2 regions of the Paenibacillus sp. FSL M7-1414 genome follow, and region 2 is predicted to be linked to the other one. Evidence: riboswitches for the same ligand, from Rfam matches in the RefSeq annotation. Region 2 holds a riboswitch; the other holds the start of a gene.
The links. Region 2 has a riboswitch for cyclic di-AMP ahead of MHH92_RS10210 (C40 family peptidase). Riboswitches for the same ligand answer to the same signal wherever they lie in the genome.

Region 1: another riboswitch for cyclic di-AMP. It lies ahead of MHH92_RS00150 (3D domain-containing protein); the one in region 2 lies ahead of MHH92_RS10210 (C40 family peptidase).

What each region holds. Positions count from the first base shown of each region.
Region 1 is NZ_JBBOOS010000001.1:31,413-35,156, forward strand. It holds gene MHH92_RS00140 (HD domain-containing protein) at 1-261, shown strand, start outside; gene MHH92_RS00145 (TatD family hydrolase) at 594-1,364, shown strand; cyclic di-AMP (ydaO/yuaA leader) riboswitch at 1,606-1,859, shown strand; gene MHH92_RS00150 (3D domain-containing protein) at 2,133-3,317, shown strand; gene rnmV (ribonuclease M5) at 3,473-3,744, shown strand, end outside.
Region 2 is NZ_JBBOOS010000001.1:2,233,677-2,237,420, reverse strand. It holds gene MHH92_RS10225 (carbohydrate-binding protein) at 1-237, shown strand, start outside; tRNA gene MHH92_RS10220 (tRNA-Leu) at 384-467, opposite strand; gene pelA (pectate lyase) at 644-1,606, opposite strand; cyclic di-AMP (ydaO/yuaA leader) riboswitch at 2,026-2,157, shown strand; gene MHH92_RS10210 (C40 family peptidase) at 2,163-2,627, shown strand; gene MHH92_RS10205 (carboxymuconolactone decarboxylase family protein) at 2,701-3,030, opposite strand; gene MHH92_RS10200 (hypothetical protein) at 3,172-3,390, opposite strand; gene MHH92_RS10195 (hypothetical protein) at 3,510-3,744, opposite strand, start outside.

The DNA of each region.
Region 1 (3,744 bases), 2.2 Mb from region 2:
GGCCTCGATCCCGAATATGATCTTGAAATTGATTTTCCTTCGGATAATCCGTATGATGTGTTTCGTCCGGATGAATCCACAGATAAGCAGATTCTTCTTCTGGATCGACAGGACAATTTACGTGAGTTGTCAGAAGTATCTGACATTGTCCGTTCCATCAGTGGGCTTCACCGAGGGAAACATCATTTGTATTACCCTCAAAACAAGGTGGATGCGATTATTCACGAATTACCGTCACATATACGCCCCTATTTCTTGTAATCATGTGGGTATAATCCGATGAAGAATTTCGATATCAAAACACTTTCTAAAAGAGCTATTTTCCATGATACAGTAATCTGCTTTAATGGGGAGTATATGTAGATCGACATAATTTTGTAAATGCAAGTAGGCAGAATGAGCAAAATCAACAATATATAGATCAGAATATCCGTATATCTTCTATATATTGTAGTTGTGAAGAGACAAACGTAATGATGTAATACACAGATACCCAAAATGTTTTATGTATGAGTCATTGAATTATTGAATTTTACAAATTGGATTTTGAAAAAGAAGATAGTCGTTATTTCGACATGAAGGGAGATACAGACATGATGCTGTTCGACACACATACACATCTGGATGCACCACAATTCGACGAGGACCGCGAGGACATGATTCAGCGTGCTGTGGATGCAGGAGTTGGTCGCATGATCAACATTGGCTTTAACCGGGAGACGATTCCAACCACAATGAAACTCGCCGAAACATATGACTTTATATATGCAGCTGTAGGGTGGCATCCCGTAGATGCGATCACAATGCAGGAGGGCGATTTGGAGTGGATTGCATCTTTATGCAAGCATGAAAAAGTGGTTGCGATCGGTGAGATTGGATTGGATTATCACTGGGATACTTCACCAAAAGAAATACAGCATCGTGTATTACGACAACAAATTGCTTTGGCGCGTGAAGTGAACATGCCAATTGTCATCCATAATCGGGATGCACATGAGGATATCATAAGAATTTTGCGTGAAGAGAAGGCTGGCGAAGTTGGCGGTGTGATGCACTCGTTCTCGGGCAGTTGGGAAACAGCAAAAAGTTGTCTCGATATGGGCTTCCATCTCTCCTTCGGAGGACCGATCACATTCAAAAATGCAAAGCAGCCCAAAGAGGTGCTGGAGAAGGTTCCTATGGACCGGTTTTTCATTGAAACAGATGCTCCATATTTGACACCTCACCCTTATCGTGGGAAGCGAAATGAGACAGCGCATGTACGTCTGGTTGCAGAGGCAGCTGCGGAAATTAAAGGCATTTCGGTGGAGGAAATTGCTGCAATAACAACCAAAAATGCCATGGAACGATTTGGAATTCGGTAAAAAAACGAGCAAATGAGGTGAAAAAGGCAGGTAAGCGGAGGTAATTTGCCCTTTGATCCAAATAAATCAAGAATATTACAATATTTTAACCAAATATTCAGAAAAACGTACTTGATCAACGCTTTACAACATGCATCAAAACAGGATATCATCTTTTCAGTGAATTGTTGTGCGGAAAATTGGACAGATGTTCGGGGGATGAACAAAGGGACACTTTCCGATGAAACAACATTACTTTCATGAATCAGTCTCGCTGAGTCTCCGTTAACGGAGAGCGGGGGAACCAATAGGGCTTAAACATCGGTGTATTTGGCCGATGCGCAACGTTCGCTGACCCAAAAGCAGCGAAGGGAACTGCGAAGCCGTATTTGATTTCTTCTTTGGGTCTCGGGGTGAATTCAAGGGCGTCCGCCATGAGCGGGTGACCCAAGATAGGGCGGCTCTCTTTCGCCCGAACCCGACAGCTAACCTCGCAAGCGGAAAAAGAGAGGCAACCTCGTGCATGAATTTCCGATATTCAAAATCATTCGGAAGCCACGAAAGAGTTCCTCTTACACTCTTTCTTTGGCTTTTTTGTTTTTGAATAAAAGAAATATTGTCATCATACGGTAGGTATTCAGGAGGATGACATCATGTTGCGAAGATTGATTCATGGTGCAGAACCGGATTATGTTGGTCCAATCTGTGTTCTGTAGAAAATTTGGTATAGTCACGTCAAAGACATCATGCATTACTTTAGACGGCGAGGCTATGAAGGAGGACGGAGAAGTGGGCACATTCCAACCAGAAGAGACCCATGAGTCACGATCATCCAGTAAGTCTTTCGCGTTGCGGTGGAAGCATGAGAACATGCGTCAAATGGCATTGATCGCGATTTTCTCAATTGCGCTTACAATCATGATCTTGTTAGTCGTTTACGGTCAGGCCGGGAAACAAATTTCGCTGGTTATTGATGGCAAAGCTCAGGTGGTAGAGACTCGTACAGGAATGCTTCAGGAAATGCTGGAGGAGCAGTCGATCACAGTCAGCCCTCACGATAAGGTATCCATGTCCATGAATGGGGCGATTACAGATGGAGACCGAATCGTTATTGAGCGGGCCGTTCCAGTTAACATTACGGCAGACGGAGACACCAAGACTCTGTATACAACCGATTCATCGGTAGAAGATGCAATTCAAAAATCAGGTATTCAAGTTGAAAGTAATGATAAAGTGTATCCGGCGCTTGGAACTGCGATCAAAGCGGAGATGAAGATCCGTGTAGTGCGCGTAACAAAGCGTACAGTGGAAGTAGAGCAGCCGATCGCTTACAAAGTCATTAAAACGGCTGACCCTAGCTTGTACAAAGGGGATAACCGTGTCGTTGTGAACGGCAAAGAAGGCACAATTGTGCAGCATATCGAAAAGGTATTTCAGGATGGAGAATTGGTCTCCAAAAAAATGGTCGGCAAATCTGTCGCGAATAATCGTGTAGATAAAGTGATCGCTGTCGGCACCAAAGCAAAACCGGTCGTGAAAGAACCTGAGATTCAGACCGTATCGGCTCAAACGTCAACAACCAAAAAGGCTACAACAACGAACTCGAAGAAAACATCTGCCTCGGGCAGCAAAGTGATTACCGTATCCGGGACTTCTTTTAAATACTCCAAAGTACTTAAAAATGTATCCATGACTGCCTACTCTTCCGAAGAGCCTGGCATTGGAACTAAAACAGCTTCCGGTACTCGTGTAACGGAAGGGCGCACCATTGCGGTTGATCCCAAAGTCATTCCAATTGGCTGGTGGGTATATATCGAAGGTCTGGGATTCCGTCGTGCGGAAGATACAGGCGGTGCCATTAAAGGCAACAAAATTGATGTGTATTATGACAGTGTGAAGCATGCCCTGAATTTTGGACGTAAGAAAGGCAAGACGGTCTACGTGATCGGTCCGGTGAAGCCGGAAGCGAACTAAAATCGTTTTACTTTGAAATGGGAATGCTATAAAATAGTTGCATGAATGATTCATGCGGAATATGTGGCGGAGGAGTCTGAATTCAGTCTCCCCCGCCGTTTGGCAGAGAAGAGGATATTCCTCTTCTTTTTGCGTTAGAAAGGAAGAAATGGAACATGATAAAAGAAGTCATTGTGGTGGAAGGCCGTGACGATACGGTAGCTATCCGTCGGGCCGTGGAAGCCGATACCATAGAAACAGGTGGATCAGCCATCAACCAACGCATTCTGAAGCGGATTGCGCTTGCTCAGGAGAGACGGGGAGTCATTGTACTGACAGATCCGGATCATGCTGGCGAACGCATTCGTAAAATTATTGCGAACAAGGTGCCAGGCTGCAAACATGCCTTCATTCCGGAAGCCGATGCAACGCGCAAAGGGGACATTGG
Region 2 (3,744 bases):
ACCAAAAACGTAAAGTTTCGTTATGCGCTGGAAAGCGGCACTCGGAACCTCGACATTTTTGTGAACGGAACCAAAGTCATTAGCAACGAGCCCTTTCCGGCTACGGGAAGCTGGTCCACTTGGGTTGAAAAAACAATACAGGTCCCCATGAACACCGGGACCAATACATTGAAAGTGGTTACCACTGGATCGGAAGGACCGAATATTGACAGCGTTAATGTTACCGCAGCACAATAAACGTTCCGTATGGCTGATGGAAGACATTTGCTGTACGTGCAGCTAAGCACTAACCTCTTGAATACTCATCACTAAAGTTAGTGTTATATCAAAAAATGCAAAAAAAGACTCCTTAAGCGTTAGCTTAAGGAGTCTTTTTTTTTAGATGCGGTCGAGAGGACTCGAACCTCCACGGGGGTTAGCCCACACGGACCTGAACCGTGCGCGTCTGCCAATTCCGCCACGACCGCATATTGTATCTCCGTCATCCATATCGGCGACAAGAAATAATATATCATGCGTAATCTATCATGTCAACACTGAAAATAATAACAATAAAGCCCGAATCAGACGTCCATGTCGATTCGGGCTTTACCTTTAACTGCTGCAAATAGTTTGGTTCATTAAAACGGAAGCATACTACAAATTACAGCTTGGAAGGCCAGTTGCCATACCATGCATAACCGCCTCTTCTTTCTTTATCAATATCACTTAATTTGTATTTAACTACCCCGTCACGACCAATAAAGATTGGTTTATCTGTTCCGATCTCATAGAAGCGTGCCCAAATTGGTGCAGCTTTGGAATCAGCGATAATTTTACTATCTCCATTAGCTCTTTCATACTTGTAACCCGTAATTTTCACTTTGTTAAACCAAGCCTCCGCTCCTTTAATGGATGCGGTAATTTTAGCGTTAGCAGGTCTGGTTTTCAGAAATTTAACAATCGTTACACTCTCTCCAGCTGTCAACGATGGCACTTCGTAGATTCTTGCGCTCGCTGGTTTAAGAGAGCTGGAATCATGTTGTTGTCCCCATGCTGTAAGCTTACCACCTGAAATGACCTGTGTATTCAGAATCGCCTCCACACCTTTGGCAACTGAATTTTTACTGCGGTTAGCAAGCGTGCTGTCGATAAATGAGAAATCACCTTTGCGTGCTGCTACTTCATCCAGCATGATCATTACATTAATCATGGCATCATCATTGTAAGTGATGTGCTTGTGGTATCCGGAGCTTTGGTAAACTTGTGGCCACCCGCCGTTTGAATACTGCATGTTGATCAAAAAGTTAATTCCTTTGATTGCAGCTGTGGAGTAACGCGGATCATTCGTCTTTTTAAATTCCTTCGCCAATCTTCTAATTTCTGAGTATGTAGCCTTGTTGTCTATCGTGGACTTTGCCCACTCTCCACTTGTCTGTTTATAATCTTTTCTCCAACCTCCATCTGGCAGCTGGTTCTTCAAAATATCAGAAATACTCGCTGTAGTACCCGACGCATCTGCAGCAGATACCGTCCCTACAGGGAGAACTGCCATTCCAACTGCTGAGAACACCATCGTACATGCCAGGACAAAAGTAATTATTTTCTTCGCTTTCAAATGTAACACTCTCCTATGTTCGTTTTTATAAATCTTCCACTTCTACTTTACCTATGATACGCGTCTCTAAACCTCCTTTATTTGTATTTATCGCACAATAAAATCAATTTAAATCCAATATGTGGATTGGATAATCAGATAATATGCAAAAAATCGATTTTTGTCAATATATGCAACTTAATGAATATAATCTCTCTAATTCTACATAACGGAATAGTTCTTTTAACTCATGACAAACCTATCTATTTATCCAAATTCGTCTTAAACGAATCAATAATGACGTTTTTGTCATGAATGATACCCAAACTTGATCCCTTCTTTCATATAAAAACCTTAATTCCGCTAACATTGAGGTATTACGAAGGGTTTTAAATGGGTTTGACAATTACGCATTTATGCAATATAGTTTCAAATAGTTACAAAAACTTAATTATTCATTGCCGAGTTTCATGTTTGAGAACGGGGGAACCAATTTGGGTGAATTATTCTTATACATAGGAAATATAGGGAACCTTCTACCGAACCCTTAGCTAACTCCGTAGGCATCGAAGGGAGAACATTGATTTTGAAAAAACTGATTATCTCCATTTTTGGAGCAGCTGTATTATTTACATCCGGGGCAACAAGCACAGAGGCAAGCAGTATCAACTCCGTAGTGAACAACATGACAGGTATTCCTTACAAATGGGGTGGCACAACTGTAGCCGGCTTCGACTGTTCTGGTTTTATGAGATATCTTTTCAACAAATACAGCATTGAATTACCACGTACTTCGCAGCAGCAAGCCAAAGCAGGTACTCCCGTATCCAAGAGCAATGTTCGGACAGGTGATCTGGTGTTCTTTAATACAACAGGCAAAGGCATTTCACATACAGGTGTATATATCGGCGGCGGACAATTCGCTCATGCCTCCAGCAGTAAAGGTGTAAGCATCACGAAGTTATCGAATCCATACTTCAATGATCGTTATGTAACAGCACGTCGGGTAACTGGACAGTTTATGTATGATAAAATGTTAGGTAAAATGTGATTCACATACAAAAAGGCATCGGTTATTAACCGGATGCCTTTTTTGCACTTAAAAATGTATGTTGCATTGCTTACTAATGCAGCGCCTTCTGCACTCGCATCGCACCCTGAGACAGGGCATGTCCTCCACCAACAGCTCCAGCCACGGCTACGGTCTCCATAATCTCCTGATCTGTTGCGCCCTTAGCACGGGCTTCTTCTACATGGTAGAAGGTACATACCTCATTGTTGGCGAATAATCCAATGCCAAGCGCAATTAGCTGTTTTGTCTTCGCATCAATCACACCAGGTTGGAAACATTCTCCGGTAAACTCATGATACGACTTCACCACACCTGGCAGTACATCGCTTAATGCTCCAATCTGATCCTTGTAGGCATGAACTTTATCATTCATCAATGTCATGGCTTGTAGCACACCCTCTCGGCTATAGTTACAGATCTTCCTCACTGTACCTATCTTCTCTCCCGAGTGAGCCATTTATGCCAAGAAATCATGGTAATTCCAAACATTTAACGCGCATGGCTCTGCCATAATTATAAGCTGTTACTCACTAAGTGGACTCTGGCGCGGCTCGCTGAACAGCTGATAGCTGTAACCTCGGTCCAGCTTAACGACACGTCGATTCTGACGACGGATAAGTACCTGCTCGCCATCCCAGGCAACCACAATCCCCTTCACGTCGTTCGATTCCAGCTCGTCCCGTACTACTCTAACTTTCTCACCTGACAGACGCAGGGCGTCCAATTCTGTATCACTAATCATCTTCATGGCTCCTATATTTCAAATTTATTTACAAAAAGAGACCTAAATGAAAAGTCATTTAGGTCTCACGTGACTGTATTGGACTGTCATGTCATTCGAAATTATGTCCCGACTGAAAGTTACCGCTGCGCGTGCTCTTTGCTGTCGTTCTTCTCGAACCAAAAATCAAGCACTTTGGCGGACATCACACGTTCTTCAAGGTACTCCACTTGATGCGGTGTAAATTGTTCTTTCCAAGAGAAGGACAACTCTTCGCACAAGCCTACAATCGTCAGTAATTCTGACCAGGCAACATAGCGTTTGTACCAGAAAAATTGAGGATGTTCAATCATATAGGGATAAAGGTCATCGAAT